DNA from 2 places in the Xanthobacter versatilis genome. Region 2 is predicted to be linked to the other one. Evidence: predicted binding sites of a transcription regulator. Region 2 holds the regulator's gene; the other holds the start of a gene.
The links. Region 2 encodes PhoB, which activates phosphate uptake and scavenging genes when phosphate is short. Its sites were predicted from a motif close to TGTCATNNANCTGTCAT; they were not measured.
Positions count from the first base shown of each region.

Region 1: V5F66_RS19380 (Orn/Lys/Arg family decarboxylase) is a predicted target of PhoB. The motif match lies at 14,290-14,306, and genes of this name have one in related genera.

Region 1 is NZ_JBAFVB010000012.1:9,231-25,031, forward strand. Features, by position in the region: gene V5F66_RS19325 (VOC family protein) at 1-242, opposite strand, end outside; gene V5F66_RS19330 (LysR family transcriptional regulator) at 334-1,212, shown strand; gene mgtA (magnesium-translocating P-type ATPase) at 1,237-3,768, opposite strand; gene V5F66_RS19340 (PAS domain S-box protein) at 4,158-6,245, shown strand; gene V5F66_RS19345 (globin family protein) at 6,302-6,775, shown strand; gene V5F66_RS19350 (response regulator) at 6,867-7,634, opposite strand; gene V5F66_RS19355 (SH3 domain-containing protein) at 7,750-8,733, opposite strand; gene V5F66_RS19360 (hypothetical protein) at 8,730-9,143, opposite strand; gene V5F66_RS19365 (amino acid kinase family protein) at 9,304-10,137, opposite strand; gene V5F66_RS19370 (amino acid kinase family protein) at 10,150-10,962, opposite strand; gene V5F66_RS19375 (GNAT family N-acetyltransferase) at 11,294-11,854, opposite strand; gene V5F66_RS19380 (Orn/Lys/Arg family decarboxylase) at 11,888-14,245, opposite strand; gene V5F66_RS19385 (ABC transporter ATP-binding protein) at 14,377-15,081, opposite strand; gene V5F66_RS19390 (ABC transporter ATP-binding protein) at 15,074-15,801, opposite strand, start outside.
Region 2 is NZ_JBAFVB010000015.1:59,007-74,807, reverse strand. Features, by position in the region: gene rbbA (ribosome-associated ATPase/putative transporter RbbA) at 1-940, shown strand, start outside; gene V5F66_RS21260 (ABC transporter permease) at 942-2,123, shown strand; gene V5F66_RS21255 (RrF2 family transcriptional regulator) at 2,144-2,590, opposite strand; gene V5F66_RS21250 (septation protein A) at 2,685-3,272, opposite strand; gene V5F66_RS21245 (biosynthetic peptidoglycan transglycosylase) at 3,402-4,073, opposite strand; gene V5F66_RS21240 (polyprenyl synthetase family protein) at 4,251-5,177, shown strand; gene V5F66_RS21235 (flavin monoamine oxidase family protein) at 5,304-6,623, shown strand; gene V5F66_RS21230 (flavin monoamine oxidase family protein) at 6,708-8,060, shown strand; gene phoB (phosphate regulon transcriptional regulator PhoB) at 8,418-9,119, opposite strand; gene phoU (phosphate signaling complex protein PhoU) at 9,203-9,931, opposite strand; gene pstB (phosphate ABC transporter ATP-binding protein PstB) at 10,053-10,877, opposite strand; gene pstA (phosphate ABC transporter permease PstA) at 10,940-11,773, opposite strand; gene pstC (phosphate ABC transporter permease subunit PstC) at 11,791-12,747, opposite strand; gene pstS (phosphate ABC transporter substrate-binding protein PstS) at 12,945-13,985, opposite strand; gene V5F66_RS21195 (ATP-binding protein) at 14,109-15,641, opposite strand.

The DNA of each region.
Region 1 (15,801 bases), on a different contig from region 2:
CCGAAGTGCGGCACGGGCACGTGATGGCCGTCCACCGCGTTGCCGCCGCGGTCCGCCTCGGCCATGCCCGGCACCACATGGGCGACGATCTGGTGGCCGTAGAAATCGAAATCGATCCATTCGTCGGAGCTGCGCCCCTCGGGGCAGCCGAGCTTTTCGCCATAGAAGGCGCGGGCGGCGGCAAGATCGTGGACCGGGAAGGCGAGGTGGAAGGGGCGAAGCGAGGGGGAGGGAAGCGACATGGGGCGATCTCCTGTGCGGCCCCTTGTTACGACAGGGCGATAGGCGATAAAAGCTGCGGGTATCTGACTTCAGTCATCAGGAAAACTGCGGATGGACACTGAGTTCGTCAGGACCGCAATCACCGTCATCGAGGAGCGGTCCATCGCCGCTGCGGCGCGCCGGCTCGGCCTGACTGCCGGGGCCGTGGCGCTCCGGATCAAGACGCTGGAGAGCGAGCTTGGCACGGTGCTGATCGGCCGGGCGGGGCGCAGCATCGCGCCGACTGCTTCGGCGGCGCGGCTGCTGCCTGGGCTGCGAGCCATGGTCGACCAGGCCACCGACCTCCAGAGGCGGGCCACCGCCAGCGGCGGCATCTCCGGCGAACTGCGGCTGGGCACCATCGCCACTGCCAGCACCGGGATTCTGCCGCCGTTGCTGTGCACCCTCACGCAGCGTCATCCCGACCTGGACGTGATGATCGAGCCGGGAACCTCTCTCGACCTGTGCGAGCGGGTGCTGGATGGTTCGCTTGACGCCGCCATCGTGGTCGAACCCCCTGCGCCTTTGCGCAAGGGCGAGCGCTTCAGCCCCTGGGCCGTCGAACCGCTGGTGCTGATCGCACCCCCCGCCTGCGCTGGACGCGACCCCATTGCGCTGCTCTCCAGCGAGGCCTTCATCCGCTACGACCGGCGCAATTGGGGCGGCCGGATCGTCGACCGCTTTCTGCGCACCACCGGGATCGTGGTGCGCGAGAGGATTGAGCTCGATGCCCTGGACGGGATCGTGGCCATGGTCTCCGCCGGCCTCGGCGTGGCTATCATCCCCGACTGGACCGGGCCGCGCCTTGAAGGGGCGAAGGTGGTGAGCCTGCCGCTGCCGCCGCCCCAGCCGTCACGCACCATCGGCCTCTACAGCCGCACCCTGTCGATCCGGCAGGACCTAATCGCCCTGGTCGAGGACAGCCACCGCGCCGGCGCCGGCAGGGTGTGACCGGTTGGGTACAATGGTCGCGTGTCACGGTGCGCCGGGCGAGACCCCGATGCGCTTTCGCCCGCTCAAGGCCAGGGGCTTCAGCAGCTCGGCGCAGACAAGATAGGTGACGACCACGCCGGCGATGCCGAGGATCATGGCGGGCGGCGGCGCCTCGAAGCCGAACCAGGCGCCCATGGGCGTGAAGGGCAGCGCAATCGCCGCCAGCAGCGCCACCAGAGAGGAGATGGCCAGCGCCGGGCTGGGCAGGTCCTGCCACGGCCGGCCATTGGTGCGGATGATGAAGATGACGAGGATCTGCGTCGCCATGGATTCCAGGAACCACGCGGTGCGGAATGCATCGGGCGTGGCGTGGAACACGAACAGCAGGGCGCCGAAGGTCAGGAAATCGAACAGCGAGGAGAGCGGCCCCATCACCCCGGCGAAGCGCAGCAGGCCGTGCATGTCCCAGACCTGCGGCCGCTGTGTCGCCTCCGGGCGCACGTCGTCGAACGGGATGCCGATCTCCGAGAGATCGTAGAGCAGGTTGTTGAGCAGGATCTGCGTCGGCAGCATGGGCAGGAACGGCAAGGCCATGGAGGCCACCGCCATGGACAACATGTTGCCGAAGTTGGAACTCGCACCCATGCGCACGTACTTGAGGATGTTGGCGAAGGTCCGCCGGCCTTCCTGGACGCCATCGGCCACCACTTCGAGGTCCGAGGCGAGCAGGATCATGTCGGCCGCAGCCTGGGCGACGCCCGTCGCCCCCGCCACCGACAGGCCGATGTCCGCCCCCTTCAGGGCCGGGGCGTCGTTGATGCCGTCGCCGAGAAAGCCGACCACCTCGCCGCGGGCCTGTAGGGCCTTGACGATGCGCGACTTCTGGTCGGGGGCGAGGCGCCCGTAGGCGTCCACGGTCTGCACCTGCACGGCAAGTGCGTCGTCGCTCAGTGCGGCGATGTCGGTGCCGGACAGGACCGTCTGCGTGTTCAGCCCGACGAGGCCGGCGAGGCGCTTCACCACGATGGGATCGTCGCCGGACAGGATCTTCAGCCGCACGCCGGCGGCGCCGAGCCGGGCGATGGCGGTGGCCGCCGTGGCCTTGGGCGGATCGGCGAAGGCGCACAGGCCCTCGAACACCAGCTCCCTCTCGTCGTCGGCCTCGATCTCATGGGTGGCACCGGACCATGCCCGCGACGCGATGGCGATGGTCCGCAGCCCCTCCCGGGCCATGGCATGGACGGCTTCGAGGGCAAGCGCGCGCTCGGTCTCGCCCATGGGGGAGCGGACATCGCCGGCCCGCTGCGTCGTGCACAGGGCAAGCACCGCCTCCGGCGCGCCCTTCACGATCAGCAGCGGACCCTCGGGTCCGGCGGCGAGGACCGACCCCAGCCGGCGGGAGAAATCGAAGGCCTGCCGGCCCGACAGCGCCCAGCCTTTTGCGGCATCGACGGAACTTGCCACCAGCGCCGCATCGAGCGCGCCGCGATCGCCACCGAGGTCCGCGGCGACGGCGCCGAGCCGGGCGGCGCGCGGGTCGGCGGCTCCCGCCGCATCGAGGCTGCGGGCCAGCGTGATCTCGGCGGAGGTCAGGGTGCCGGTCTTGTCGGTGCACAGCACCGTCATGGCACCCAGATCGTGGATCGAGGCCAGCCGCTTGACGATGACCTTGCGGGAGGCCATCCGCATGGCACCGCGGGCCAGGGTCACGGTGGTGATCATGGGCAGGAGTTCGGGCGTCAGGCCGACGGCCAGGGCCACGGCGAACATCAGCGAATCGAGCGCGGGGCGTCCGAACGCCACCCGGGTGGCCAGCACGACGAGCACGAGGCCGAGCGTCAGGCGGGCGATCACGAGGCCGAACTGGTGCAGGTCGCGCTCGAACGGCGAGGGCAGCTGCGCCTGCGCCAGGGCCGAGGCGGCGGCACCGAACACGGTGTTGCGACCGGTGCTGACGACGAGCGCGAGCGCCTCTCCGGTCTGCGCCACGGCACCGCGGAACAGGGCGTTGGTGGCCTCGCCCGGGCTTTCACCCGCGCTCGGGCCGGCGCGTTTCTCCACCGGATAGGGCTCGCCGGTGAGGGCGGCCTCGCCGGCGGTGAAGGCACGGCTTTCGAGGATCAGCGCATCGGCGGGGATGATGTCGCCCGCCCGCACCCGCAGGAGGTCGCCGGGGACCACCTGGTCCACCTCGATCTCGCGGAAGACGCCGTCGCGCTTGACCTCGGCCTTGAGCGCCACTGAGCGGCGCAGGATCTCCGCCGTCCGGGCGGCATGGCCTTCCTGTACCGTGTCGAGCCCGATGGAGACCACCAGGATCACCACGATGATCGACCCGCCCACCGCATCGCCGGTCAGCACCGAGACGATGCCGGCGGCAAGCAGGATGAGGGAGAGGGGCTCCAGCAAGCGGCGGAAGATGGCGCGGGCGAGGCTGTCGGCCTTCGCCTCCACGTCGCTGTTCGGCCCGTATTGCGCAAGCCGGCCGGCGGCATCATCGGTGCTTAGGCCGTCGTGCCCGCAGCCCAGCAAGGCGCAGGTCGCTTCGGGGGGCTGGGTCCAGAAGGTGCGCAGGCTGACGGGTCGCTTCTGCCGGGAGGTCTCGGAGACGATGTTCAAGGTGCTCCCCCGATCCCGCGACCATGCGCGGGTCCCGGCATGGTGCCTCATATTCGCATGTCCGGCCGATGTCGGAGCGCGAATCCTTGCGCCGCCGTCCCGGCTTGTGACCCGTCCGCATGGAGATAGCCGAGCTTGGCGCACGGGAGAATGACAAGGCCGTCCGGTGCGATCAATTGCGGGCGACCCCGGAGGGCGCAGCCCGCGCGGGGTGATCGGGTTGAAACCGGGCTGAAACAATGCTGGCTTACTCAACCTTGTCGAAGCGAGCGTGGCACGGCTCCCGGCCCCGTCGCGCAAGTCCAAGCCGGTGGTGCCGCAAGACGGCGGTGCAGGAGGACGCGATGACATCGGCTCTCGACACGCAGGAGATCGTGCCGGACGGCAGCGGCGATGCGAGCCTCGTCCGGCTGTCCGACCTCGGCCTGTTCACGGCGCTGTTCCAGTCCATCCCCGGCCGCGCGGTGCTGCTGGACAGCTCCGGCGTCTGCCGCTTCGCCAACCAGGAGTTCATGGACTTTCTCGGGCGCAGCCGGGACGAGGTGATCGACCGGCCCGTGCAGGACTTCCTCGAGCCCAGCGTGTTCGAGTCCTACGCTCCGCTGATGGAGAGGGTGTTCGGCGGCGAGCAGGTGAGGCGTGTGGCCTGGGTGGATTACGGCCGCCTCGGCAAGCGATACCTGGAGGAGGTGATCTCGCCCTACCGGGTGGACCTCACCGGCCCGGTGGTCGGCTGCTTCGGCGTCGGCCGCGACCTCACCGACATGAAGCACCAGGAGATGGAGATCGTCCGGCGCACGCAGGCGCAGATGGAGGCCGAGGCCTATCACGCCGCCATCGTCGGCACCGCCCTCGACGGCATCGTGGTGGTGGACGAAGAGGGCTCCGTGGTGGATTTCAACCCGGCTGCCGAACAGATCTTCGGCTACCGGAAGGAGGAGGCCCTCGGCCGCTCCATCGCCGAGCTGCTGGTGCCGCCGGAATTGCGCGCCGCCCACGCGGCAGGTATGCGATCCTACCTCGCAACCGGCATCACCCGGCTGATCGGCCGGCGGCTGGAGCTGCCGGCGCTGCTGGCTGACGGCACGCGCATCCCCATCGAGCTGGCCATCACCGACGTGACCCGTGGCGAGCGCCGGCTGTTTGCCGCGCACATGCGCGACCTGCGCGCCGCCAAGCGGGCGGAGGAGGAGATCAAGCGGCAGCGCAACGCGCTCCACCAGAAGGAGAAGCTTGCGGCGCTGGGCTCCCTGCTCGCGGGCGTCGCCCATGAGCTGAACAACCCGCTGTCGGTGGTCACCGGCCAGACCATGCTGCTGCGCGAGCAGGTGCTGAAGGAGGCCAATGTGCGGTCCGGGGGGCTGCCCACCCTGGAAAAGGTGATCCAGCGCTGCGACCGCATCGAGACGGCAACGCACCGTTGCGCGCGGATTGTCCGCAGCTTTCTCGACATGGCGCGCCAGCGCGAGGCGGAGCGCCGGGCCACCAATCTCGCGGACGTGGCGCGTGAGGCCGTGGAACTGCTGGGCTACAACATGCGGGCCTCGGGGGTGAAGGTGTCCCTCGACATCGCGCCCGGTCTGCCACGCCTGATGCTGGACGCCGGGCAGATCCACCAGGTGCTGCTCAACCTGCTGGTCAATGCCCAGCAGGCGCTGGAAGAGAAGGCCGGCGAGCGGCGCGTCGCCGTCTCGGTGGCGGTCGACGCGGACCGCAATGCGGTGCTGATCCGGGTTGCAGACAATGGCCCGGGCATCGCGGAGAACATCCGCTCGCGCATCTTCGATCCGTTCTTCACCACCAAGCCCCAGGGGGTCGGCACCGGGATCGGGCTTGCCGTCTCGCGCGGGCTGATCGAGGCCCATGGCGGCACGCTGGAGCTGGGCACGGGCCCCGATGGTGGCGCCCTGTTCACCATCCAGCTGCCGCTGGAGGAGGTCGCCGCCGAAGCGCCGCCAGCCGGCCCGCAGGAGTATGCGCATGATGCAGCCGGCGCGCATCTCGGATCGGTGCTGATCATCGACGACGAGCCGGACATTGCCGCCCTGCTCGCGGAGATCGCCGAAGGCAGCGGCTATGTGGCCGTGGTGGCGCACAGCGGCCGGGAGGCGCAGGCGCTGCTGGCGCGGACCGTGCCGGGCGGCCGCCCGGCCGATTTCGTCGGCATCTTGTGCGACATCCGCATGCCCGATGGCGATGGCCCCAGCCTCTACAACTGGTTGCTCTCCCACCGGCCCGACCTGTCGACGCGGATCGGGTTCATTTCCGGCGACACGCTGGGGCCCTCGGCCGGGCGCTTCCTGGCCCGCTCGGGCTGCCCGCTCATCGAGAAGCCGTTCACCCCCGCCGATGTGCGCGCCTTCCTCGGGGCTCTCGTCCGCGACGCGGCCCCGTTGCCTGAAACAACTGAAACACGGCGGACCGAGAGCTGACCGCCTGCAGCAACACATGCCGGTCAAAGTACGCCCCGTTCACCGCAAGGACGGCCATGCACGACGACCAGATCGGGCTTCTCGAAACCAGCTTCGCCGAGGTTTCCACGGACCGGGACGCGGCGGCCGCGCTGTTCTACGAGCGGTTGTTTGTGCTTGATCCGGCGCTGAAGCGGCTGTTCGGGGATACGGACATGGCGGGGCAGGGGCAGAAGCTCTTCGCCGCGCTGGATCTTGTCGTCGCCTCGCTGCGGCACCTGGACAAGGTGGTTCCGGTGCTGGAGCAGCTCGCCGTGCGTCATGTCCACTATGGCGTGCGCGACGCCCATTACGCGACGGTGGGCGCGGCCCTGATCGAGACCCTGTCGCTCTATTTCGGTCCCCGCTTCTCCATGGAGCTGCGCCGGGCCTGGTCCGATGCCTACGAGGTCGTCGCCGGCGTGATGATCGCTGCCGCCCATGGCGTCACCGCCGAGGCCGACGTGGCCGGCAATCTCCTTTCGCGCCCCGCCTTCGCGGGCGCGCTCTGAGACGCGGACGGCGGCATCCCCGCGCTGCCGTTCCGTGTGCGATCCTCCGGCCGGAGCCTCCCGTTCACGGAGACCCCGGCCGGAGGTGTCGTCATGTGCCCCGGGGACCGGGCACGAACAGGTAGCCGACGCCCCGCACCGTCTTGATGGCCTGGGGCTTGGCCGGATCGGCTTCGATCTTCTTGCGCAGGCGCGTCACCCGCACGTCGATGCTGCGGTCGAACGGCTCGTTGTCCCGGTCGTGGGCAAGGTCGAGCAGCCGGTCGCGGGTGAGGACGCGGTTGGGGTTCTGCAGGAACACACGCAGCAGGTCGAACTCCATGGCGGTGAGCATATCCCGCGTGCCGTCGCGCCTGACGAGGCAGTGGGCCTCCATGTCCAGGAAGACGACGCCGCACGGCACCAGGTCCGCACCGGCGGGCGCGGCGCCGTTCGCCGGAGGTGGCTCGTGCGTGGGCGGCGGGACCGCGGTGTAGCGGCGCAGCACGGCGCGGATGCGCGCCTTCAGCTCGCGCAGGTCGAAGGGCTTCACCACATAATCGTCGGCGCCGACCTCAAGGCCCGCCACGCGGTCCACGATGTCGTCGGCCGCGGTCAGCATGATGATGGGCGTCGCGGCGGCGGAGCGGATGCGGCGGGCGAGGGTGAGGCCATCCTCTCCCGGCATGTGCACGTCCATGAGGATGAGGTCGGCCGGCTCGGCGGCCAGCAGAGTGTCGAGATCGCGCCCGCTCGCGGCCGAGCGCACGCGAAATCCCTGGCCGCCGAGATATTCGGCCACGGTCTCGCGCAGCGCTTCCTCGTCGTCCACCACGATGATGCGCCAGCCCGTCTCCCCGCCCTTCGATTGCCCCACCATGCTCGCGCGCCGGAAGCGCTCCCCTCACCAGATACCCGCAGGGCGCGCACTCTAGGGCGGACGCTGCCTGAACGGAATGGCCAAGGCGCAGGTTGGGCAGCGGCCCCTTGCCCCGTCAGCTGCAGTTGGTGACCTGGTTGGAGCAGATGCCGCGCCACCAGCCGCGGCGGCCGTCCCGGCTCTCGGTCAGCGCCCAGTTCGCCGAGCAGGCGAACAGGCGCACCAATGTGCCGTCGATGGAGAGCGCGCCGTCCGGCCCGGCCACGTCGGCGCCCGGCGGCTCGCCCGGTGCATCCACATGGGGGGCGGACAACAGACGCCGCACCGGCATCTGCGAATTGGCATAGGCCCCGCCGGCTTCGCTGGCGCGGATCCAGCCGGTGCCGGCATAGGTCCTTGGATAGCGCCTGGGCGGCGGGTCGCCATAAGGCGTGCCGGGCGATGTCGCCTTGGCGATGCGGAACCAGCCGTGGCTGTAGCCGGTGATGTCGAATTCCACCCGCCACCCCTCTTCCGAGCCCTGTCCGGACTCGGGGGTGACGCGGACCGGCGCGAGATGGCCCACCACCTTCGCCTGCGCCGATGGCGCGGCGCGCACCGCGAGGCTGTGGCGGGTGTCGTTGAGCGCCCATCCCTTGATGCGGCACGGTTCCACCTGCGGTTCCGTCTTGCGCCTGGGTGCCAATGCCGCGCGCAGCTCGGCCTGGTAGGGCTCGCTGTCGTCGTCGGCGCTTGCCTCGTCGGGCCGGCGGGGGCGCACGGTGGTCATGGCCACGGCGAGGGTGCCGTTGTCCGACTTGAGATCCACCTCCATCACCTGGAGGGGCGTGAACACGCTGCCGGGGGCGGCGGGCGAATCCGCTCCGGCGGGAAACACGGCAATGGTGGCCTTCCGCGCCTCCTCGTCGAGGCGGATGATGCGCCCCGCCACCAGCATGGCCGGCAGCTTCGCCTTCGCCTCCGCGAGCCAGGTGGCCTCCTGTACCGTGGCCTCCTGCGCCCGCGCCGCGAGCGGTGCCGAAAGCCAGAGGGCGAGGCCGGAGGCGAGGGTGATGCGGAGCAGGGCCGTCCGGCCTTGCGCCTTCCGGATGCCGCTCATTTGGGGGCGACCACCCGCAGCGGGGTGGCATAGGGCTCAACGCGCAGGCTGTCGTTGCCGATGATGCTGATGCGGCGCAGCGGCGCCTGCTCCAGCTCGCCGTCCGGCGCCTTGCGCACGGCATATTGCCAGACCGTGAGCTCGCCGCCGCCCTTGAGCGCGCGCCCGACCGCAGTGACATCGCTGCCGCCGAGGGCTGCGGCATCCTGCGGTCCCACCCCCACCACGATCTCATCGCGCACGGTGATGATCTTGAACAGGCTGACGGCTTGCTCCGCCGCGGCACTTGCGATCCCGCAGGCAAGGGTGCCGGCCACCACGAGGGTGCCGACGAGGCGGCGCGCGGTGCGCGACCAGCTCCGTGTCGTGCCGGTGCGCGTCTTGCCGGTGATAAGTGTGGAAATGGCCATCGGGTGCTCCCAGCTCCGTAAGGGCCGCGTCGGTAGCACCTTTGTGTTTCAGGCGTTTTTCGCGAGCCGGGGCGATTCAGGGCAGGATGCCAGCGGAACCATGGCTCGCAGGCCCCCCTCCCGGAGGAGGGGGGTGAGGGGTCGAAGCCGGTGCGTCGGCTCAGTTGCGGCGGGCGGCGGTGTGGACGATGGTGCCCACACGCTCGCCGCGCAGGGCGGACGTGAGGCGGCCCGGCACCAGGCCGTTCACAACCTGCACCCGTTCGATGTGGCGGGCGGTGGCCATCACGTCGAGCAGCGCGCGGTCGAAGGGCAGCGTGCCCTCGCTGGCGGCAAGGTCGGCGGCGCTGACCTCGGGCAGGAACTTCGCCGAGGCGCCGTCAGGACCGTTCGGATCGGTGGAATAGACGCCGTCCACGTCCTCCACGATGGTGAGGCCCGCCGCGCCCAGCGCATCGGCGAGCAGGAACGCGCCGGTGTCGGCCCGGTGGGTCGGGATGCGCGAGTCCGGGAACTCGTGGTGGTGATAGGGCGGGAAGCCGCTGCCCACCACCGCGCGGGCGGCGGAGAGATGGATCGAGAGCTGGCTCGCGATGGTCGGGTGCTCCACGTAGGAGACGCCTTCGGGCGCCAGCAGCGAGGCGAGGATGTGGCCGTTCTGGCCGGCTTCGCTGGCGGCGAGCGGGGAGAGCGAGCCCACCGGCAGGCCGAGGTCGAGGCCGACGCCATAGAGATGGCGGGCGCGGATGCCGGCGCCGGTGAGGATCAGCAGCCGATGCTCGGGCAGCAGCTTGCGGATCTCGTCCACGATGGGAAGGATCGCCTTCGGGCCGCGATCCATGATGGCGCGGCCGCCGATCTTCACCACCTGCAGCCAGGGCAGCAGGCGGATGGGCTTGACGCCGGCGACGGGGCGGGTGAGCTGGCCGTCGAGGAGGGTCTGGCGCGCGAGCGGCGAGGCGACGTGCTTGATGCCGTTGGAAGTATCAGACATGGCAGTTCTTCTTCAGCTCGCGGTGATGATGGTGCCGACATGCTCGCCGGCGAGCGCGCGGGTCAGGTTGCCGGGGATGAGGCCGTTCACGACCTGCACCTCGCGCACGTGGCGCGCCTTCTTGAGCAGGTCGAGCATGGGGAACTCAAGGATCGAGTCGGCGAGCCCCCGGGCCTTCATCTCGTCCACCGAGATCTTCGGGATGAAGGTGGCGTCCTTGTCGGTCTTCGGGTTGGCGCTGTAGAGGCCGTTCTCGTCCTTCACGAAGATCATCTGCTTGCAGCCGAACTGCTCGGCCAGAAGGAAGCAGCCGGCGTCGGTGCGGTAGGGTGGGATGACGCCCTCGGGGGCGGGGCGCGTCCACAGCGAATAGGGCGGCATGCCGCCGAACACCACGGCGTTGACTTCCGCAAGGTAGAGCGGCACGGCCGAGAGCCCGGCGCCGTCCACCTTGGAGATGCCGTGCTTGGCCAGCAGCTGGCCCAGCATCTCGGCGTTCTGGTCGGCCACCGAGGCGCCGAGCTGGGCGAGCACGCCCGCCGGCAGGTTCAGCTCCGCCGCGATGGAATACAGGTGGCGGGCGCGGGTGCCGGCGCCGGTGCCGATGAGCAGCTTGTGGTTCTTGCGGGCGGCGACGATCTCGTCGATGAGCGGGTAGACGGCGGCGCGGCCGCGGTCGATGACGCTCTGCCCGCCGATCTTGAGCACGGTCGCGTCCGGCAGGATGCGGAAGTCCGCCGAGGTCTCCGCCGCCGCCAGAAGCTGCGCGTCGGTCAGCGATCGCTGCGAGAGGAGCGCTTCGAGCTCCGCCGTCGTATTGGCCATGGAGGTGCCTTTCGTCGTTCTATGTATTGCTTTTGTTTCTAGGGGGTTCGATACGCCCCGCAGCTCGACCCGGCAATATGCGATAATTGCGTACCTTTTTGCCGGTCGGGAAAAAACGACACAGAACGCACAATTAGGGACTTCGGAGCGGGTCCCGACGTCCAGGCCACACGCTTCGAGACCTTCCGGCGCAAAATTGGAGCAATTCGCTTGATAAGCTTGACTGCGTTCGATTGGCGCTGCGCGCGCTTGTCCTTGCGGTAATGCGGCGCACGCTCCGGGTGGCTGCAAAAGCCGGGCGAAAGAGGCGGCCCCCGCTGAGTTTCCCGGTTCAGCGGGTGGAGAGGGGCAGCGGCGGCGGCGGGGTGGTGGAGCCGGGGCCCAGCGAGCGTTGCACCATCACGCTGTCCGACCAGCGGCCGTAGCGATAGGCCACCCCCGGCAGATGGCCCACGCGCACGAATCCGAACTTTTCGTGCAGGGTCAGCGAGGCGGTGTTGTCGGCGTCGATATAGCCGATCATCTGGCGGAATCCGGCCGCCGCGCAGGCATCGATCAGCCCGCGCATGAGGTGGCGGCCGATGCCCTCACCGAGATGCGCGTGGTGCACGTAGATCGAGTGCTTGACGCTGTAGCGATAGGCCGGCCGCTTGCGGAACAGCACCACATAGGCATAGCCCACCACCACCTCGCCGCGGGTTGCGACGAGGTGGGGGAAGCGCCGGCTCTTCAGGTTCTTGCGGCGCTCGCGCAGGTCGTCGGGCTGCGGCGTGTCGCCATCGTCCACGCCTTCCTCGACGCCGCGACGGATATGGTGGCGATAGATCGCCAGCATGGCATCCACGTCCGCTTCCCGCGAGGGGCGGACGACGACAGCTTGCTCCTGCTCCATGGATGGATCCGACACTCCCAAGCTGACCAAAGCCTATTCCGCGACGACGTAAGTATGGAGCCGCACGCGGCCGGATGCATCCGTCTCGCGATACAGGCCCTGGATCTCCACGTCGAAGCCGGGGAACGTGTTGAAGCTGGCTTCGAACATCTTGAGATAGTCGATCATGGGCTTGGCCCGCTCGGTCAGCCGCTCGCCCGGCACGATGGTGGCGATGCCCGGCGGATAGACCACGAAGGGCGTGGTCGCGATGCGGCCGTCGATGGCGTCGATGGGCAGGTAGTCCACGTCGTTGCGCACCAGGCAGCGGGCCGCGTCGTGGGGCGAAAGGGCGATGTCCGGCAGGTGCGCGGCGCGGAACTGCATGGCCTGGAGCGTGCTCACATTGGCGGCGCGGAAGAAGCGGTGCATCTCCCCGCACAGGTCGCGCAGCCGCACGCCCCCATAGCGGGCGGGACGACGGCGGAAAAATTCCGGGATCGCCTCTTCCAGCAGCGCATTCTCGTCATGCAGCTTCTTGAAGGCGACGAGGCCGGAGATGAGCGTGCCCGCCTTCGATGCCTCCACCCCAGGGGTGAGCAGGAACAGCAGGGAATTCAGGTCGTTCTTCTCGGCGACGATGCGGTTCTCGCGCAGATATTGCGCCACCACGGGCGCCGGGATGCCGTGCTCGGCATAGGCGCCGGTGGTGCGGTCGAAGCCGGGGGTCAGAAGGGTCAGCTTGTTGGGGTCGGTCATGGCGAAGCCCGCCGCCATGCCCTCGAAGCCGTGCCAGGCCGCGCCGGGGGTCAGGTGCCAGAAGGCGGGGTTGGTGGCGAGGAGATCGGTGGCGACGCTTTCCCACGGCACCTCATGCACCGCGCCGGGGCTCGACACGTCGGGGATGGCCACCCGGTCCGGCACGAACGGCTCGAAGAACCAGCGGCGCTCGGGGCGAAGCTCCTTCTCCTCGAACTCGCGGCGCACGGCTCGGATCTTCTTCCTGAGCTCGATGCCGAGGCGGATGGTGTCGTCCCACAGCACTTCACCGGACCGGCCCTTCATCATCTGCGCGCCCACGTCGAGGGAGGCGAACAAGGGATAGAAGGGCGAGGTGGAGGCGTGCTGCATGAAGCTCTCGTTGAAGCGCCGGTGCTCCACCCGCCGCTTTTGGCCGGTGATGTGCCGGTCCTTCATGTGGATCTGGGAGGCCTGCGAGAAGCTCGCCAGCTGCTTGTGGGTCGACTGGGTGGCGATGATGCCCGGCGCATCGGGGCCGAGATCGGCAAGGCCCATGGCGAAGCGCCCGGCATAGAGCGGGTGGAACTTCATGAAGCCCGCCCACGCCTCGTCGAACAGGATGTAGTCGGCGAGGTGGCCGATGGCCTTGAGGATCATCTCGGCATTGTGGATGGTGCCGTCATAGGTGCACTGCTCCACCACCGCCACCCGGAACGGGCGCGGTTTCTGCCACGCGTCCGGATCCTTCACCAGGGGATGGGTGCGGATGCGCTCGCGCAGGGCGGTCTCGTCCAGCGCGGCGAAGTCCATGGGGCCGATGAGGCCATGGGCGTTGCGCACGGTGGGCACATAGACCGGGATGCCGCCGGATATCATCAGCGCGCCGTGGTGGGCGGCCTTGTGGTTGTTGCGGTCGAACAGCACCAGGTCGCCGTCGGTGACGAGGGCCGAAAGCGCAACTTTGTTGGAGGTTGAGGTGCCGTTGAGGACGAAATAGGTCTTCTCGGCGCCGAAGATCTTCGCCGCCTCCTTCTGCGCCGCCAGCGCCGGGCCCTCGTGGGTCAGGAGGTCGCCGAGGTCGAGCACGGAATTGTCGAGGTCGTCGCGGAACACCGCCTCGCCCAGATGCTCCATGAACACCCGGCCGATGGGGCTGCGGGAATAGAACACGCCGCCATTGTGCCCGGGGCAGGTCCACAGCTGGTTGCCCTCTTCGGCATAGTCCACCAGCGCGCCGAAGAAGGGGGTCTTCAGCGTCTCGGCATATTGCTTGAGCCGGCTGATGAGGTTCTTGGCGATGAAGGCGGGGGTTTCCTCGGAGAGGAAGACGTAGCCGTCGATGAAGTCCAGCACCTCCACCGGCACATCCTCGAAGCGCTTGCGGCGGATCAGCAGGATGATGGGGAAGTCGAGGCCGCGTCGGCGCATCAGGTTGATGAGGGCGGCGGTCTTGCCCTCCAGCCCCTTCTTGCCCCAGTCCACCAGCATGCAGCCGATGGCGGCATCGGTCTGCACCGCGATCTCGGCGTCTTCGAGGTTGCGGGCCTTCACCACCTCGAAGCCGGAACGCTCGATCTCCGCGACGATCTGGTTGTAGCGGGCGCCCTCCAGATCCTCGGCGTCGAACACCGGGGTCGCGAACAGGAAGTTGAATCGCTTGAAATAGTCCATGTGGGGCACCCGATCTGATCCGGCGGGAGATGTCGACTCCTTCCGTGACAAGCGGGCGACAGAAGTGTGGCCATCCTCCGTCCGCCCCCGCTCCTGCCCCTGCGGGAGACAGGGCGTTCCCCGGCGGGAGATCAGCTGCCGAGATAAGCCGCCCGCACGTGCGGATCGTCGATCAGCTCAGCGCCGGTGCCGGACTTCACGATGCGGCCGGCCTCCAGCAGATAGGCGTAGTCGCACAATTCCAGTGCCGCGAAGGCATTCTGCTCCACCAGCAGCACGGTGGTGCCGGCATCGCGGATGGAACCGATGATGGCGAACATCTGCTCCACGATGTTGGGCGCGAGCCCGAGCGAGGGCTCGTCGAACAGCACCAGCCGGGGGCGCGACATGAGCGCCCGGCCGATGGCCAGCATCTGCTGCTCGCCGCCGGAAAGGGTGCCCGCCATCTGCGCGCGCCGCTCGGCGAGGCGCGGGAAGGTGGCGTAGATGCGGGCGTAGTCGTCCCGGAGGGCGGCATCGCTCGGGCGCAGATAGGCGCCCATGGCGAGGTTGTCGGCGACGCTCATGTGCGGGAACACCCGCCGGCCTTCCGGGCAATGGGCAACGCCGAGGCGCAGCATGCGCTGCGGGCCGGCGCGGGTCACGTCGTCCCCCTCCAGCCGGATTGCGCCGCCGCGTGCCGGAACGAGGCCCGAGATGGAGCGCAGGGTGGTGGATTTGCCCGCCCCGTTGGCGCCCACCAGCGCGACGAGCTGGCCCTGGCCGACGGTGAGCGAGATGCCCTTCAGCGCCGCCACCTGCCCATAGCCGCAGACGAGATCGGAAATCTCAAGCATGGACCGGCTCCTTATGCTCCAGCTTGGCGGCGCTCTTGCCCAGATAGGCCTCGATCACCTTGGGATCGGCGCGGATCGCCGCCGGCGGGCCTTCCGCGATCAGGCGTCCGTAATTGAGGCAGACGATGCGGTCGGAGACTTCCATCACCATGGGCATGTCGTGTTCCACCAGCAGGATGGTGACGCCCTCGTCCCGCACCTTGCGGATGAGCCGCACGAAGCCCTGGGTCTCGGAGGCGTTCATGCCCGACACCGGCTCGTCCAGCAGCAGCATCTTCGGCTCCACCGCCAGCGCCAAAGCGAAGCCTACCAGGCGCTGCTCGCCGTAGGACAGCGATCCCGCCTTCTCGTCGGCGCGGGCGGCAAGGCCCACGAGGTCGAGGATGGCGTCGGCCCGCTCGCGCACCGCGGCTTCCGCGCGCCGGCCGCGCGGGGTGGGAAACAGGCGGTCGAGGAGCGCCACGTCGCCATGGCGGTTGAGGCCGATGAGCACGTTGTCGCGCACCGTGTCGTCGGCAAACACGCTGGTGCGCTGGAAGGTGCGGGCCAGGCCCAGCCGCGCGATCTCGTTGGGCCGGGTCTGGGAGAGGTCCTGCCCGCGAAACAGCACCCGGCCCTGGGTTGGCTTCAGGAAGCCGGTCATGATGTTGAAGGCGGTGGTCTTGCCGGCGCCATTGGGGCCGATGAGGCTCACGATCTCGCCTGCGTGCACGTCGAAAT
Region 2 (15,801 bases):
GGAAAGCCGGGCCTATGTGGACGGCTTCGCCCACTCCCCCTATTTCGTCGTGCAGCCCCCGCTCGCCAGCCCGGACGACCTCGACCGGCGGCTGAAATCCAACGCCATCGCCTTCGCCATTGAGATGCCACCGAATTTCGGCGCGGATCTGCGCTCCGGGCGGCCCACCGAGGTGCTGGTGACCATCGACGGCGCCATGCCGTTCCGCGCCGAGACCATCCAGGGCTATGTGGCGGCGGTGCACGCCATGTTCCTGTCGGACGCGGCGCAGCAGGCGGGACGCACCCTGTCGGCGGCCGCGACGCTGGAGATGCGCTACCGCTATAACCAGTCGTTCCGCAGCCTCGACGCCATGGTGCCCGCCACCATCGCGCTCATGCTCATCTTCATCCCCGCCATCCTCACCGCCCTGGGGGTGGTGACGGAGAAGGAGCTGGGCTCCATCACCAACCTCTACGTCACGCCCGTCACCAAGCTGGAATTCCTGCTGGGCAAGCAACTGCCCTATGCGGGGGTGGCCTTCTTCAATTTCGGCGTCATGGTGCTGATGGCGCTGTTTTTGTTCGGGGTGCCGCTGAAGGGCTCCTTCCTCGGGCTGGCTTTGGGGGCGCTCGCCTATGTGCTTGCCACCACCGCCATCGGCCTGGTCTCCTCCACCCTCACCAATACCCAGGTGGCGGCCCTGTTCGGCACCGCCATCGGCACCATGATGCCGGCCACCCAGTTCTCCGGCATGCTCCAGCCGGTAGCGACGCTGGAGGGCGGGGCATGGGTGCTGGGCACCTTCTTCCCCACCACCTATTTCATGCGCATCAGCGTGGGCGCCTTCACCAAGGGCCTGGGCTTCTTCGAGCTCCTGCCCTTCGTCCTCGCCACCGCGGCCTTCTGGCCGGCGCTGCTGGGGCTCGCCTTCCTCATCCTGCGCAAGCAGGAGGCCTGAGATGGCGGCGCCCTCCCCTCCTCCGCACCAGAGCGCGATCAAGAGCCCGCCCCGCTGGCTCGCCTTTCTCGGCAATGTGCGCGAGCTGGTGGTGAAGGAACTCATCAGCCTGTGGCGCGACCGCTCGCTGCTGGTGCTGGTGGCCTATGCCTTCACCCTCGCCATCGTGCTCCAGGCCAACGGCATGAAGCACGACCTGAACCGCGCCACGGTGGGCGTGGTGGACGAAGACAATTCGGCCCTTTCCAACGCCATCCTCGACGCCCTGCTGCCACCGCGCTTCCAGCGGCCGGTGCCGCTCGCCCCGCAGCAGGTGGACCCGGCCATGGATGCGGCCCGCTACACCTTCGTGATCAACTTCCCGCCGGACTTCCAGTCGGACGTTCTGGCCGGGCGCGCGCCCTCGGTGCAGTTGCTCATCGACGCCACGTCCCTGATGCAGGCGGGCCTCGGCGCCAACGACATCTCCGCCATCTTCCAGGAAGAGGTGAACCGCTTCGTGCTGCGGCATTCGGAGGGGGTGGCGAGCCCGGTGGAGCTTCAGGTCCGCGTCGCCTTCAACCAGGGGCTGGAATCCTCCTGGTTCACCGGCACCATGGGGCTCATCACCAACATCACCATGCTCTCGGTGCTGCTGGCCGGCGCCGCCCTGATCCGCGAGCGCGAGCACGGCACGCTGGAGCACCTTCTGGTGCTGCCGGTGCACCCGTCCGAGATCATGCTGGCCAAGATCCTCGCCAATGGCGCGGTCATCCTCGCCGGCTCCGCCTTCAGCATCGTGGCGGTGCTGAAATGGGGGCTCGGCATGGGGATCGCCGGCTCCATCCCGCTGTTCCTCGCGGGGACGGCGCTCTACCTGTTCTTCACCGCCTCGCTCGGCATTTTCCTCGGCACCCTGGCCGGGTCCATGCCGCAGTTCGGGCTATTGTTCTTCCTCACCGTGCTGCCCATGAACATGCTGTCCGGCGGCTTCACACCGCTGGAGAGCATGCCGCAATGGCTGCAGGTGGTGATGCAGGCCTCGCCCTCGACCCAGTTCGTGGCCTTCGCCCAGGCCATCCTCTATCGCGGAGCGGGGATCGAGACGGTATGGCCGCGCTTTGCGGCCACCTTCGGCATGGGCGTGCTGTTCTTTGCCGTGGCGCTGGCGCGCTTCCGCGTCTTCCTCGCCGCCCAGCAATAGGAGACGGGCGGCAGCCCCGCTCAGATGTAGTCCACGAACGAGGACAGGGCTTCCCGCGAGAGATCGCGCATCTGGGCGAGGGTGTAGGTGTCGAGCACGGTGCCGATGGCGTCGCGCACCTGCACCATGAGCATGCGCACCTCGCAGGTGGCGACATCGCAGTCCTCGCACTGCTCGTAGGCGTTGCGGCTGGCGCAGGCGAACGGCGCGAGCGGTCCGTCGAGGGCACGGATCATCTCGCCGACCACGATTTCCTCCGGCGCCCTGGCGAGGCGGTAGCCACCCAGCTTGCCCTTCTTGGAGGACAGGAAGCCGGCGTTACGCAATTCGCCAAGGATGACGTCCAGGAATTTCTTCGGGATGTTGTTGGCCTCGGCGATGTCGGCCACCTGCGTGGACGCACCGGGCGGAAGGCGGGCCAGGTGGACCGCCGCCTTGAGACCATACTTACCTTTTTTCGTCAGCATGCTGGGCCCTCTTTCGGGCTTATGCGGATGTGCGAAGCCTCAGTCAACCGGCAGGCGCGTGTAAAACCGGGGCGCGAAAGGCCGGGGCGGCGCATCAGTCCTCCTGCGGGCCGTCCTTCAACTCGTGGCGGGCCATGAGCGGAGCCTGGGCCATGGCGAAGGCAAAGGTGAGCGGGAGGTAGCCGAAGGTCTTGAAGGCCACCCAGGTATCGGTGGAGACCGAGCGCCACACGATTTCGTTCAGCACCGCCATGACCAGGAAGAACACCCCCCAGCGGATGGTCAGGACGCGCCAGCCCTCCTCGGTGAGCTTCACCATGCCGTCGAACACGTAAGGCAGCAGCGGCTTTTTAAAATAGAGCCCCCCCAGCAGCAGCACGCCGAACAGGGCATTCACCATGGTGGGCTTGAGCTTGATGAAGTGGTCGTCCTGCAGCCACAGGGTGAGGCCGCCGAACACCATCACCACCAGCGCCGACACCAGCGGCATCACCGCAATGCGCCGCGCCAGCACCCACATTGCGAGCAGCGCCGCCAGCGTCGCCACCATGAACACGCCGGTGGCCACATAGATGCCGCCATAGCCGTTGGCGGCGAAGAACAGCACCAGCGGGCCGATTTCGAGGCCGATCTTGAGCCAGGGGCTCATCTTGGGACGGGCGGGTGCGGTGGATTGCGTCATGACCGGGCCGGTGGGAGGAAGGTGCGCGCCGGATGACCGGCATCGCGCGTTCCCCCATGTGGCGCCTGCAGGCGCCACAATCAAGAAGCTCGGCGCCCGTGGACGCACCTTCGGACCACTTTCGGCGGGTTACCGCAGCGGCCCGAGGCAGGCCGTCAGCTCCGGCCCCTCCCTGGGCACCCGCGCCTGGAGCCGGGATGCGAGGCGTTCCACGCCGGCGGAAGGGTTGCCTGCATCGCGCCGCCGGGGGTTGGGCAGCATCACCGCCAGCAGGGCCGCCTGCCGCGCATCTACCCGCGCCGCGGGGATGCCGAAGGCCCGGCGCGCGCCCGCTTCCACCCCGAACTCCCCGTTCGGGCCCCATTCGGCGATGTTGAGATAGATCTCGATCAGCCGTCTTTTGCTCACCACCAGGTCCAGCCACAGGGCCAGCGGAATCTCGAACGCCTTGCGGATCAGCGCCCGCCCCGGCCACAGGAACAGGTTCTTGGCGATCTGCATGGGGATGGTGGAGGCGCCGCGGGCGTCGTCCAGTTCGTCCGCCTTGTCGATAGCGGCGCGCATCTCGTCGAGGTCCACGCCCCAATGGCTGCAGAAGCTCGCATCCTCCGAGGCGATGACGGTGCGCACCAGCGCCGGCGACATCTGCTCGATGGGGGTCCAGACCCGCTCCACCCGCTTGCCCTCAACCCACCGCAGCAGCATGAGCGTGGAGACCGGGTTGACCACATTGTAGGCAATGGACAGCATCAGCGGGATCGCGGCGAGGGCCAGCATCACGCGCAGCACCAGAGCGACCATCAAAAACCTCCCTCGCCCGTCGGGCGCGGCCAATCGGCTTGACCCGGCCTTCTGGTTGGGGCACCCGGTGGCCCCCGTCAACGGCGCGCCCGGCCCGGGCGTTCCCTCCCGCCCCGTTTGTGGCCCGCAGGCGTCGGCCCGCAGGTTCTGGCCCTTTTGCCCCAAGGTGACCCGATCGTGACCTTTTCCCTCAAGGACCGGCTCGACGCCTCCGCCGCGGCCACCGAGGCCCGCCTCGCCCTCGCCCTCGCCGACGCCGCGCTCCCCGGCGAGCGGCTACGGCCCGAGCGGCTGATGGCCGCCATGCGCCACGGCGCGCTCGGCGGCGGCAAACGGCTGCGGCCGTTCCTGGTGATCGAAAGCGCGGCCCTGTTCGGCATCCCGGCCGATCAGGCGGTGACGGCCGCCACCGCCATCGAGTGCATCCATTGCTATTCCCTGGTCCATGACGATCTGCCAGCCATGGACGACGACGATCTGCGCCGGGGCCGGCCCACCGTGCACCGGGCCTTTGACGAGGCGACCGCCATCCTCGCCGGCGACGGCCTGCTCACCCTCGCCTTCGACCTTCTGGCGGGGGAGGATGCCCATCCCGATCCGGCCGTGCGCATCGCACTGGTGCGGGCGCTGGCCCGCGCTTCGGGCATCGGCGGCATGGTGGGCGGGCAGATGCTGGATCTCGCCGCCGAGGGCCGCTTCTCGGGCGGCACCCCCCTCGCCCTGGCGGAAGACGCCATCCGCGACCTCCAGGCCATGAAGACCGGCGCGCTTTTGGCGGTTTCCGTCGAGGCAGGCGCGCTTTTGGGTGGCGCCACGGCGGACGAGCGCACGGCGCTCCTGGCCTATGGCCGGGCGCTGGGCGCCGCCTTCCAGATCGCCGACGACATCCTCGACGTGGAGGGCACCGCCGAGGAGGTGGGCAAGAAGGTGGGCAAGGACGCCGCCGCCGGCAAGGCGACCCTGGTCTCCCGCCTCGGCCTGCCCGCCGCCCGCACCCTGCTCGACCGGCTGGTGGCGGATGCGTCCGCCGCCCTCGCCCCCTTCGGCGCGCGCGGCGCGGTGCTGGCCGAGGCCGCCTTGTTCGTGGCCAACCGGCGCAACTGAGTTTCCGCGTTACCGTGCGCCCGTTCCGCGCGCGATCATGTGACGGGAACGCCCATCAGGCCGGTTCAACCGGGGCCGTTCCGGCTTTATGGTCACGTCCGAGACGGACAGGGCCGGACCATCGTGATGAACCGCCGCAAACTGCTCGCCCGCGGGGCCGCGCTGGCCGCGGTGCCCCTCGCCGGCCCCTATGCCGCCCTGGGGCAGGGGGCGGAGTCCGATGTCATCATCATCGGCGCCGGGGCGGCAGGCATCGCCGCCGCCCGCCGCGTCGCCGAGGGCGGGCACAGCTATGCGCTGATCGAGGCCTCCGGCCGGGTCGGTGGCCGCGCCTTCACCGACACCACCATCTTCGGCGTCCCATTCGATGTGGGCGCCCACTGGATCCACACCCCGAGCCTGCATCCCCTGTCCGCCTTCGGCCGGGCGGCAGGCCTCGACCTCTATGGCGCGCCCGACTACGGCCGCCTGTTCATGGATGGCGCCGAGGCGGGCGAGAGTGACAGCTCGGATTTCTTCGCCGCGGTGAAGCGGGGCGAACGCGCCATCATCGCCACCGGCGAGGCGGGGCGCGATGTTGCTGCCGGCCGGGTGCTGCCGAACCTCGGCAACTGGGCGCCGAGCGCGCGCTTCGCGCTGGGGCCGTTCTCCTGCGCCAAGGAGCTGGACCAGGTCTCCACCGTTGATTTTTCAAGGTCCGAGGAGAAAGACGAGGACGAATTCTGCCGGCAGGGCTTCGGTACCCTGGTGGCCAAGCTCGCCGCACCGCTCAGCGTGCGCCTCGGCACCGCCGCCCGGACCGTGGACCTTGATGGGCGCCTGGTGTCGGTTGCCACCGATCGCGGCACGCTCAGGGGCCGGGTGGTCATCATCGCCGTGCCGCCCAGCGTGATCGCGGCCGGCAAGCTGCGCATCCTGCCCCGCCTGCCGGAGCGCGTCCGCACTGCGGTCGAGACCGTTACGCTCGGCACCTACGACCACATCGCCTTCGATCTGCCGGGCAACCCCGCCGGGCTGAAGGCGGATGAACTCATCTATTTCAAGGTGGAGGGGCCGCGGGCCTACGGCCTGCTTGCCCGCATCAACGGCGGCAGCCTCCACAGCCTGGAAGTGGCCGGCGCCGTCGCCGAGGACCTCGCCAACAGCCCGCCGGAGGCCGCGCACGCCTTCCTCCTGGAAGCTCTGACCCATGAGTTCGGCGCCCGCACCGCGGCGAAGGTGAGCAAGGTGCACGCCACCCGCTGGAGCCGCGAGCCTTGGGCGCTCGGCGCCTTCACCTGCGCCCTGCCCGGCTACGCCCACATGCGCCAGGCCTTCATGGAGGTCTTCTCCGACCGCATGATCTTCGCCGGCGAGCACGCCCATGAAACCCTGTGGGGCTCGGTGGGCGGGGCCTGGCTCTCCGGCGAACGGGCGGCCAGGCAGGCACTGGGCGTGCTGGGGTAGGCCCGCCGCCGGAGGGCCAGGACCGATGGCGCGGCGCCGAGGCCCCCCTCCCCCGCGCGCGCGGGCCATGCTAGCGTCCGGCCCGTGACCGATCCGCGCCTTTCCCCCCTCACCCGCCGTGCCTTCCTTGCCGGAGGCGCCGCCCTCGGCGCCCTCCCGCTGGGCGTCACCCGCGCGCTTGGCCAGCAGGGCGAGGCGGATGTCATCATCATCGGCGCCGGCGCCGCCGGCATCTCCGCCGCGCGGCGCATCGCCGAGGCGGGACGCTCCTACGTGCTCATCGAGGCGACGAACCGGGTGGGCGGGCGCACCGTCACCGACACCGCCGTGTTCGGCGTGCCCCTCGACCTCGGTGCGGCGCGGCTCAACATGCCGGCGGCCCGCCCCATGGCCGCCTATGGACGGGCGGAAGGGCTCGACATCGTCCGTGCCCCCGAGGGCGGCCGGCTCTATGTGAACGGGCGCGAGGCCCGCGATACGGACTACGAGGCCTTCGTCGCCACGGTGCGCCGCGCCGAGCGCGCCATCGGCGCCGCCGGCGATGCCGGGCGCGACATGCCCGCTGCCCGCGCCCTGCCCGACCTCGGACCGTGGGGACACACCGCCCGCTTCGTGGTCGGGCCCATCGGCTGCGCCAAGGATCTCGATCAGGTCTCCACGGTGGATTTCGCCCGCGCCGAGGAGCGCGAGGGGGAGGAGATCTGCCGCCAGGGCATCGGCACGCTGGTGGCCCAACTGGCGCGGCCGCTGACGGTGCGGCTGGAGACGGTGGCCCGCAGCGTGGAACTGACCGGCCGCCTCGTCACCGTGCAGACCAACAAGGGCACCCTTCAGGGGCGCTCTGTCATCGTCGCCGTGCCGCCGAGCGTGATCGCCAGCGGCAGGCTGCGCATCCTGCCCAACCTCCAGCCGCGCTATCGCATGGCGGTGGAGAAGATCACCCTTGGCGCCTACGACCACATCGCCTTCCGCCTGCCGCGCAACCCGGCCGGCTTCGCGGCGGACGAGACCGTCTATTTCAAAGCCGACGGCCCGCGCGCCTATATGATGCGCGCCCGCATCGGCGGCACCGACCTCTATACGCTGGACGTGGCGGGCGACGTCGCCACCGGCCTCGCCAACGCCGCGCCCGAGGCGGCGGCAGCCTTCGCGAAGGAGGCGCTGACGCGGGAGTTCGGCGCCGACACCGCGGCGCGGATGGGCAAGGTGCACGCCACGCGCTGGAGCAAGGAGCCCTATGCGCTCGGCGCCTTCTCCTGCGCCCTGCCCGGCTACGGCAACATGCGCCGCGCCTTCATCGAGACCGTGGGCGGCCGCATGGTGTTCGCCGGCGAACACGCCCACGAGACCCTTTGGGGCACCGTGGGCGGCGCCTGGCTGTCAGGCGAGCGGGCGGCGCGGCAGGTGCTGGGGCTGATCGGGGTACGCTCGGGTTAGGAGAGCGCCGAGGCAGGCCATTGGGACCAATGGACCGGGGGGCGTGGCCGGGTTTGGAAAGAGCCGCCGCCACCCCCTCTCCCGCGTGCGGGGGAGGGTTGGGGAGGGGGCAGGCCCTCTCCCTCCTCACCGGTTGCACCAGGCAAAGGCACCGCTCGCCCCACCCTGCCCTCGCCCGCAAGCGGGACAGGGGGAGACCGGCGCTTCCCGCTCATCTCACCATCGTCGCCCTCCGGCTTGACCGGAGGGTTCATCTCGCCGCTTGTCCAAACCCCGGCCGCAGCATCCCGGCCGTTCCATGGACCCTCCGGTCAAGCCGGAGGGTGACGGCGCTCCCTCGTCGTAAGGCGCCGTCCCTCAATGGGAGCGGGCGAACATCTCGTTGAAGGAATAGCCGGCGCCACGGACGGTGCGGATGGGATCGGACTGGCGGCCGCGGTTGATGGCCTTGCGCAGGCGGCCCACATGCACGTCCACCGTGCGCTCGTCGATATAGACATCCTGGCCCCACACCCCGTCGAGCAACTGCTCGCGGGAGAACACGCGGCCGGGGCTCTGCATGAGGAATTCGAGCAGGCGGAACTCGGTAGGGCCGAGATGCACCTCGCGGCCGGCACGGTGGACCCGGTGGGTCTCCCGGTCGAGCTCGATGTCGCCGGCCCGCAGCAGGGTGGCCACGTGCTCCGGCTTGGCCCGGCGCAGCAGGGCGCGGACGCGGGCGAGCAATTCGGGCACCGAGAACGGCTTCACCACATAATCGTCGGCGCCGGTGGCGAGGCCGCGCACGCGCTCGGTCTCCTCGCCGCGGGCGGTGAGCATGATCACGGGCAAGCGCTCGGTCTCGGGACGGGTGCGCAGGCGCCGGCACAGCTCGATGCCGGACAGGCCCGGCAGCATCCAGTCGAGGATGACGAGATCGGGCACGCTCTCGCGCAGCCGCGTCTCGGCCTCGTCGCCGCGGCCGACGCTTTCCACGCCGTAGCCTTCCGACTCCAGATTATAGCGGAGCAGGAGGGTCAGGGGCTCCTCATCCTCGACGATCAGAATATGCGCCGGCACTGTCTATCACCTGTCTTCACTACTTCGGCCGCCCGACCCGGGTGGATCCGGATCGGGAGCAGCCATCACGTCCGCTCAGCCCATCAGGCCTGGGCGGAACGACCGGGAAAGGCCAGGGTGGTCTCGCTGGAAGCATCCGCCTTGGGACGGCTCTCCGGCAGGTTCTGGCCCGTGACCATGTAATAGACGATCTCCGCGACGTTGGTCGCGTGGTCGCCGATGCGCTCGATGTTCTTCGCGCAGAACAACAGGTGCGTGCACACGGAGATGTTGCGCGGGTCTTCCATCATATAGGTGAGGAGCTCGCGGAACAGGGACGTGTACATGGTGTCGATGGCGCCGTCGCGGCCCCACACTTCCACCGCCTTGGCCTCGTTGCGGGCGGCGTAGGCGTCGAGCACTTCCTTCAGCTGTTCCAGCACCAGGTCGGAGATGTGCTCCACGCCCCGCACCAGCTTGGCCGGATGATACTCGCCCTCGATGGCGATGACACGCTTGCCCACGTTCTTGGCCAAGTCGCCGATGCGCTCGAGGTCGTTGGCGATGCGGATCGCCGACACGATCTCGCGCAGGTCGTTGGCCACCGGCTGGCGCTTGGCGATGACGAGGATTGCGCGATCCTCGATCTCGCGCTGCATCTGGTCCACGGTGCTGTCGAGCAGCACCACCTTCTGGGCCAGGGCGCCGTCACGCTTGATGAGCGAGGACACGCCATCGGCCACCAGCCGCTCGGCGAGGCCGCCCATCTCCACCACCTTGCGGCCGATTTCCTTCAACTCCTGGTCGAAGGACGAAACGGTATGCTCCGGCATCGGAATGATCCTTCTCAAGCATTTTCCGGCGAAGCGGGCAAAGGCTCGCGTGACGAAAATGCACTAAAGCAAAAACAGGAGGCAGCGTCGCGGCGGACTGGCCGCAACGCTGCCTGAACCCTCAGCCGAAGCGGCCGGTGATATAGTCGCGCGTCTTGATCTCCTTCGGATTGGTGAAGATCACGTCCGAAGGCGCCACCTCGATCAGCTCGCCGAGATAGAAGAAGGCGGTGATGTCGGCGCAACGCGCGGCCTGCTGCATATTGTGCGTGACGATGACGATCGTGAAGTCCTGCTTCAGTTCGTCGATCAGATCCTCGATCTTCGAGGTGGAGATGGGGTCGAGGGCCGAGGTGGGCTCGTCCAGCAGGATCACCTCGGGGCGCACCGCGATGGTGCGGGCGATGCACAGGCGCTGCTGCTGGCCACCGGACATGCCGAGCGCCGAGGTGTGCAGGCGGTCCTTGGTCTCGTCCCAAATGGCGGCCTTGCGCAGGCACCACTCGACGCGCTCGTCCATCTGCGCCTTGGTGAGCTTCTCGTGCAGCTTCACGCCGAAGGCGATGTTGTCATAGATGGACATGGGGAACGGGGTCGGCTTCTGGAACACCATGCCGATGCGGGTGCGCACGATGGTGGAATCCAGCTCCTTGCCGACGATGTTCACGCCGTCATACAGCACCGCACCCTCGGCCCGCTGGCCGGGGTAGAGGTCGTACATGCGGTTGAACACGCGCAGCAGGGTGGACTTGCCGCAGCCCGAGGGGCCGATCATGGCGGTCACCCGCTTTTCCGGCACCTGGAAGTTGATGTTCCGCAGCGCATGGTTGCTGCCGTAGTAGAACTGCAGGTTCTCCACCTTGATCTTGGCGGGGGCCGCCAGCGCATCGGGGCGCGCGGCGACCGAGGAGGAGAGGTTGAAGGTGGGATCGACGGCTGAAGTCATTTTGGCCTCGCTTCGGAGGATGAATTCGGAAGGGTTCGGGTCCGCGGGAACCTAAGGGCGACCTAGTGGCTCCGCGCGAGGAACAGGCGGGACGCCACGTTGAGCACGAGCACGCCCACGGTGATGAGCAGCGCCCCGGCCCAGGCGAGCGAGACCCAGTCGTCGAACGGGCTGCCGGCAAACTGGTAGATGGCGATGGGCAGGCTCGCCATGGGCTTCGACAGGTCGGTCGACAGGGCGTTGTTGCCGAGCGAGGTGAACAGCAGCGGCGCCGTCTCGCCGGCCGCGCGGGCGATGGCGAGCAGGATGCCGGTGACGATGCCCGCCCGCGCCGCCCGCCAGGTGATGAACATGACCACCTTCCACTGCGGCGCGCCCAGCGCGAAGGCGGCCTCGCGCAGGCCCACGGGAACGAGGTTCAGCATGTCCTCCGTGGTCCGCACGATCACCGGGATCACCAGGATGGCCAGCGCCAGCGAGCCGGCCCAGCCGGAGAAGCCGCCGAACGGCACCACCAGCAGGGTGTAGATGAACAGGCCCACCAGGATGGAGGGCGCCGACAACAGGATGTCGTTCACGAAGCGGGCGGCGGAGCCGATCTTCGTGCCCTTGCCGTTCTCGGCGAGGAAGGTGCCGCAGAAGATGCCGATGGGCCCGCCGATGATGAGGGCGATGCCGATCTGGATCAGTGAGCCGACGATGGCGTTCAGAAGGCCGCCGTTCTGGCCCGGCGGCTTGGTGACCTGCGTGAACACGTTGAGGCCGAGGGCGGGCAGCCCGCGGGACACCAAGGTCCACAGGATCCAGCCCAGGAGGAAGATGGCGAGGACGGCAAAGCCCGTCGAGATCGCCTTGACGGTGGTGTCCTTGGCGCGACGCGCGGCGAGGGAGGCCATGATTGCCTGCTCCTTGATCAGTCGAGCCGCGAGCGAACGAGCGCCCGGGACAGAGCCAGCACGATGAATGAAATGACGAACAGGATGAAGCCGAGCTGCAGCAGCGAGGTCAGCTTCAGGGACCCGATCCCCGCTTCCGGGAACTCGTTGGCGATGGTGGAGGCGATGGTGGCGCCCGGCGCGAACAGGGAGGCCGACATGCGCGTGGCGTTGCCGATGACGAAGGTGACCGCCATGGTCTCGCCCAGGGCGCGGCCGAGGCCCAGCATGATGGCACCCACCATGGCCGTCTTGCCGTAGGGCACCGAGACGTTCTTGTAGACCTCGTAGGTGGTGGCGCCGATGCCGTAGGCGGATTCCTTCAGCATGGGCGGAACCGATTCCAGCGTTTCCACGAACATGGCAGTGATGAAGGGCAGGATCATCACCGCGAGGATGAGGCCGGCGGTGAACATGCCGGAGCCCAGCGGCGGGCCGGCGAACAGGGCGCCGATGATCGGCAGGTTGCCGATGGTATCGATCAGCGGCGGCTGCACATAGGCGGCCATCAGCGGGACGATGACGAAGAAGCCCCACATGCCGTAGATGATGGAAGGCACGGCGGCGAGCAGTTGCACCGCGACGCCGATGGGCCGCTTCAGCGGCTGGGGGGCGATCTCGGTGAGGAAGAAGGCGATGCCGAAGGAGAGCGGCAGGGCCACCACCACGGCGATGATGGCGCTGAACAGCGTGCCGTAGATCATCACCAGGGCGCCGTAATTCTCGGTCACCGGGTTCCACGCGGGCGACCAGATGAAGTCGAGCCCGAAATGCTTCAGCGCCGGCAGGCCGCCCTGGAACAGCTCGGCGATGATCAGGCCGAGCAGGACGAGGACGAAGATGCCGCTCGCCCACAAGAGGCCGACGAAGATCGGGTCGGAGATCCGGCCGGTCGCCTTCGCCTTGGTGATGGGCTGGACCGATCCAGACCCCATGCTATCCACCGTCGCGTCCATTGGATGCCTGTCCCCCGCGCGCCGCAGCCGGCGGCCTGATCCGAAGCCAGGGCTCAACGCGCTGTCGCGCCGCCCGTCATCTGGGTGCCGCCGCCCGCCCCACGGCGGAAGGAAACGCGCACCCAGTCAAGAAAGAAGCGCCGCCCCGGTGGGGGCGGCGCAGATGAGTGCCAGGATCAGAGGACGGGCTTGCCGTCCGGACCCTTGATCTCGCTCTTGAGGGCTTCTTCCACCTGCTTCACGACCGACTCGGGAAGCGCGATGTAGTGCATGCCCTCGGCGATCTCGGCGCCTTCCTTAGTGTAGGCCCACTGGAAGAACTTCATGACTTCGCGGGAAGCCTCGACGTTCTTCGGGTCCTTCGGCAGAAGGATGTAGGTGGGGCTGACGATCGGCCACGCCTCGGGGGCCGGGGCGTCGATCATGGACGCGGCGAAGTCCTTGGCGCCCTTCCAGTCGGCAGAGGCGGCGGCGGCCTGGAAGCCGGCCACTTCAGGGCTGACGAACTTGCCGGCCTTGTTCTGCAGCTGGGTCACCACCAGCTTGTTGGCGGCGGCGTAGATGAATTCCACGTAGCCGATGCCACCCTTGGTGTTCTTGACGGTGCCGGTCACGCCTTCGTTGCCCTTGGCGCCCGCGCCGGTGGGCCACTGGACCGAGGTGGCGGAGCCCACCTTGGACTTCCAGTCGGGGCTCACCGCCGAGAGGTAGGAGGTGAAGATCGAGGTCGTGCCCGAGGAGTCCGAGCGGTACACCGGCACGATGGCCGAAGACGGCAGCTTCACGCCGGGGTTGAGGTCCGTGATGGCCTTGTCGTCCCACTTGGTGATCTTGCCGAGATAGATGTCGGCGAGCACCGGGCCGGTCAGCTTGAGCTGGTTGGTGACGATGCCGTCGAGATTGACGGTGGCGACCACCGAGCCGATCACGGTCGGGAACTGGAGCAGGTTGTTGGAGGCGAGCTTCTCGCCGGGCACGGTGGCGTCGGAGGCGCCGAAATCCACGGTGCGGTTGATGATCTGGTTCTGACCGCCGCCCGAGCCAATGGACTGGTAGTTCAGCGTGCTGCCGGTCTTCTCTTTGAACTTCGCGCCCCAGGCCTGATAGACGGGGGCCGGGAAGGAGGCGCCAGCGCCGGTGAAATCGACGGCTTGAGCGCTGCCAGCGAACAGCGTGCCTGCCACGGCGATTGCGCCGAGTGCGGTGGTGAGCTTCACGGTAATTCTCCTTGCCAAATCCGCTGCCGGTCCAGGCCTGACGCCGGGGCAACATTGGGCTCGGGACTCTTAGCCCCGGTCAGCCAAGGTTCTATGACGACCGCGTGACACGGAGATGACGCTCTAAGCGGCTGTCTGCCCGCCATTTTTTTCCGGACCCGGCAAAGCGTCAAGGCGCACGCTGAAGGTTGCGCCTTCGCCCAGCACGCTATCGATGCCCAGCCGGCCCCGATGGCGGGCCACGATGTGCTTGACGATGGCGAGCCCCAGCCCCGTACCGCCCTGGTCGCGGCTCGCCGCCACGTCCACCCGGTAGAAGCGCTCGGTGAGGCGCGGCAGGTGCTCGGGGGGGATGCCGGGACCGAAATCGCGGATACTCACCACCGCCGTACCATTCTCGCGGAACAGGCGGACCTCGATCCTTTTGCCGGGGGCGCCATATTTCAGCGCATTCTCCACGAGGTTCTCGAACAGGCGGATCAGCTCATCCCGGTCGCCCAGCACCTCCAGCGGCACGGCGTCCTTCACCTGATCCAGCGTCACGCCGCGATCCCTGGCGAGGGGGGAGAGGGTGTCGCACACATGGGCGAGGATGCCGCCGAGATCGACCTTGGTCTGCGGCCGCACATGGGCGTTGAGCTCGATCCGCGACAGGGAGAGCAGGTCGTCGATGAGCCGCGACATGCGCCGCGCCTGAGCCGCCATGATGGCGAGGAAGCGCTCGCGCGCCGGAGCATCGTTGCGCGCCGGGCCTTGCAGTGTCTCGATGAAGCCGGACAGGGAGGCGAGCGGGGTGCGCAGCTCGTGGCTGGCATTGGCCACGAAATCGGCCCGCATCTGCTCCACCCGGCGCTGCTGGGTGAGGTCGCGGAAGGTGAGCAGCACCGCGTCCGGCACATCCGCCGCCCGCCGCCCGCCGGAGCGGATGCCGGCGTGGGCCTCCAGCCGCAGCGGCACCACATGGGCCTCCAGCCAGCGATCGAGCGGGATGCGCTCGGCGAATTCCACCCGCCGCGGCAGGCCGTCCTCGGCGGCGGCGCGCACCGCGTCCAGCACCTCCGGCACACGCACCACGAAGGACAAAGGATCACCCACCCGGGTGGTGCCGATGGCGAGGGTGAAGCGCTCGTTGGCGGTGATGATCTCGCCGGTGGCCGACAGCAGCAGGGCCGGCTCCGGCAGGGCGGCCACCACCGCCGCCGCCTGGGCATCGCCGCGCACTGGCGGCGCGGGCGGCGGGGGCAAGGGCGGCGCCTCCGGAAGGGCGGGGAGAGAAGGGATCTGAGGCAGGCTGAACAGGAGCGCCACCAGCAACGCCACCATGAGCGTGGCGAGCAGCGGATCGAGCGCGCCGAGGACCACCCCGGCGACGACGACCAGCGCCAGGGCGGCCACGAGGAGGAGCGACCGCCGACGTGGGCCTTGCTTCGCGCCTTGCTGCGTCGGGCTGCCCGCCGGGAGTGAAGCGGCATCGGGGGCCCCCGGCGTCGGCGCGCTCGACTCGGGTCCCTTCACCACGACGGCGCCAACCTCCGCTGCGCGCGCCTGAGCTTCAGCGGCCACCGGCTCCCGCCCGCCGCTGGCGCCAGCAGGCCCACCGCGGGGTGCCGCAGCGGGCTGGAGATCCATATCCCGCTCGGGTCCAGCCATCGCCATCCTCTTCGCGCCTCCCGGGCGTCTGTGTTGGGCGCCGTTCCGGCGCCAGCCGGGCGAATCGCCCTTTGGCGTCCGCTCACCTGAATGCTGGAGCCGCTCAACGAAGCCATTACGACAGCTTGCGCGTGATCGTAAGGAGATCCACAGCCGGCAAACCCAC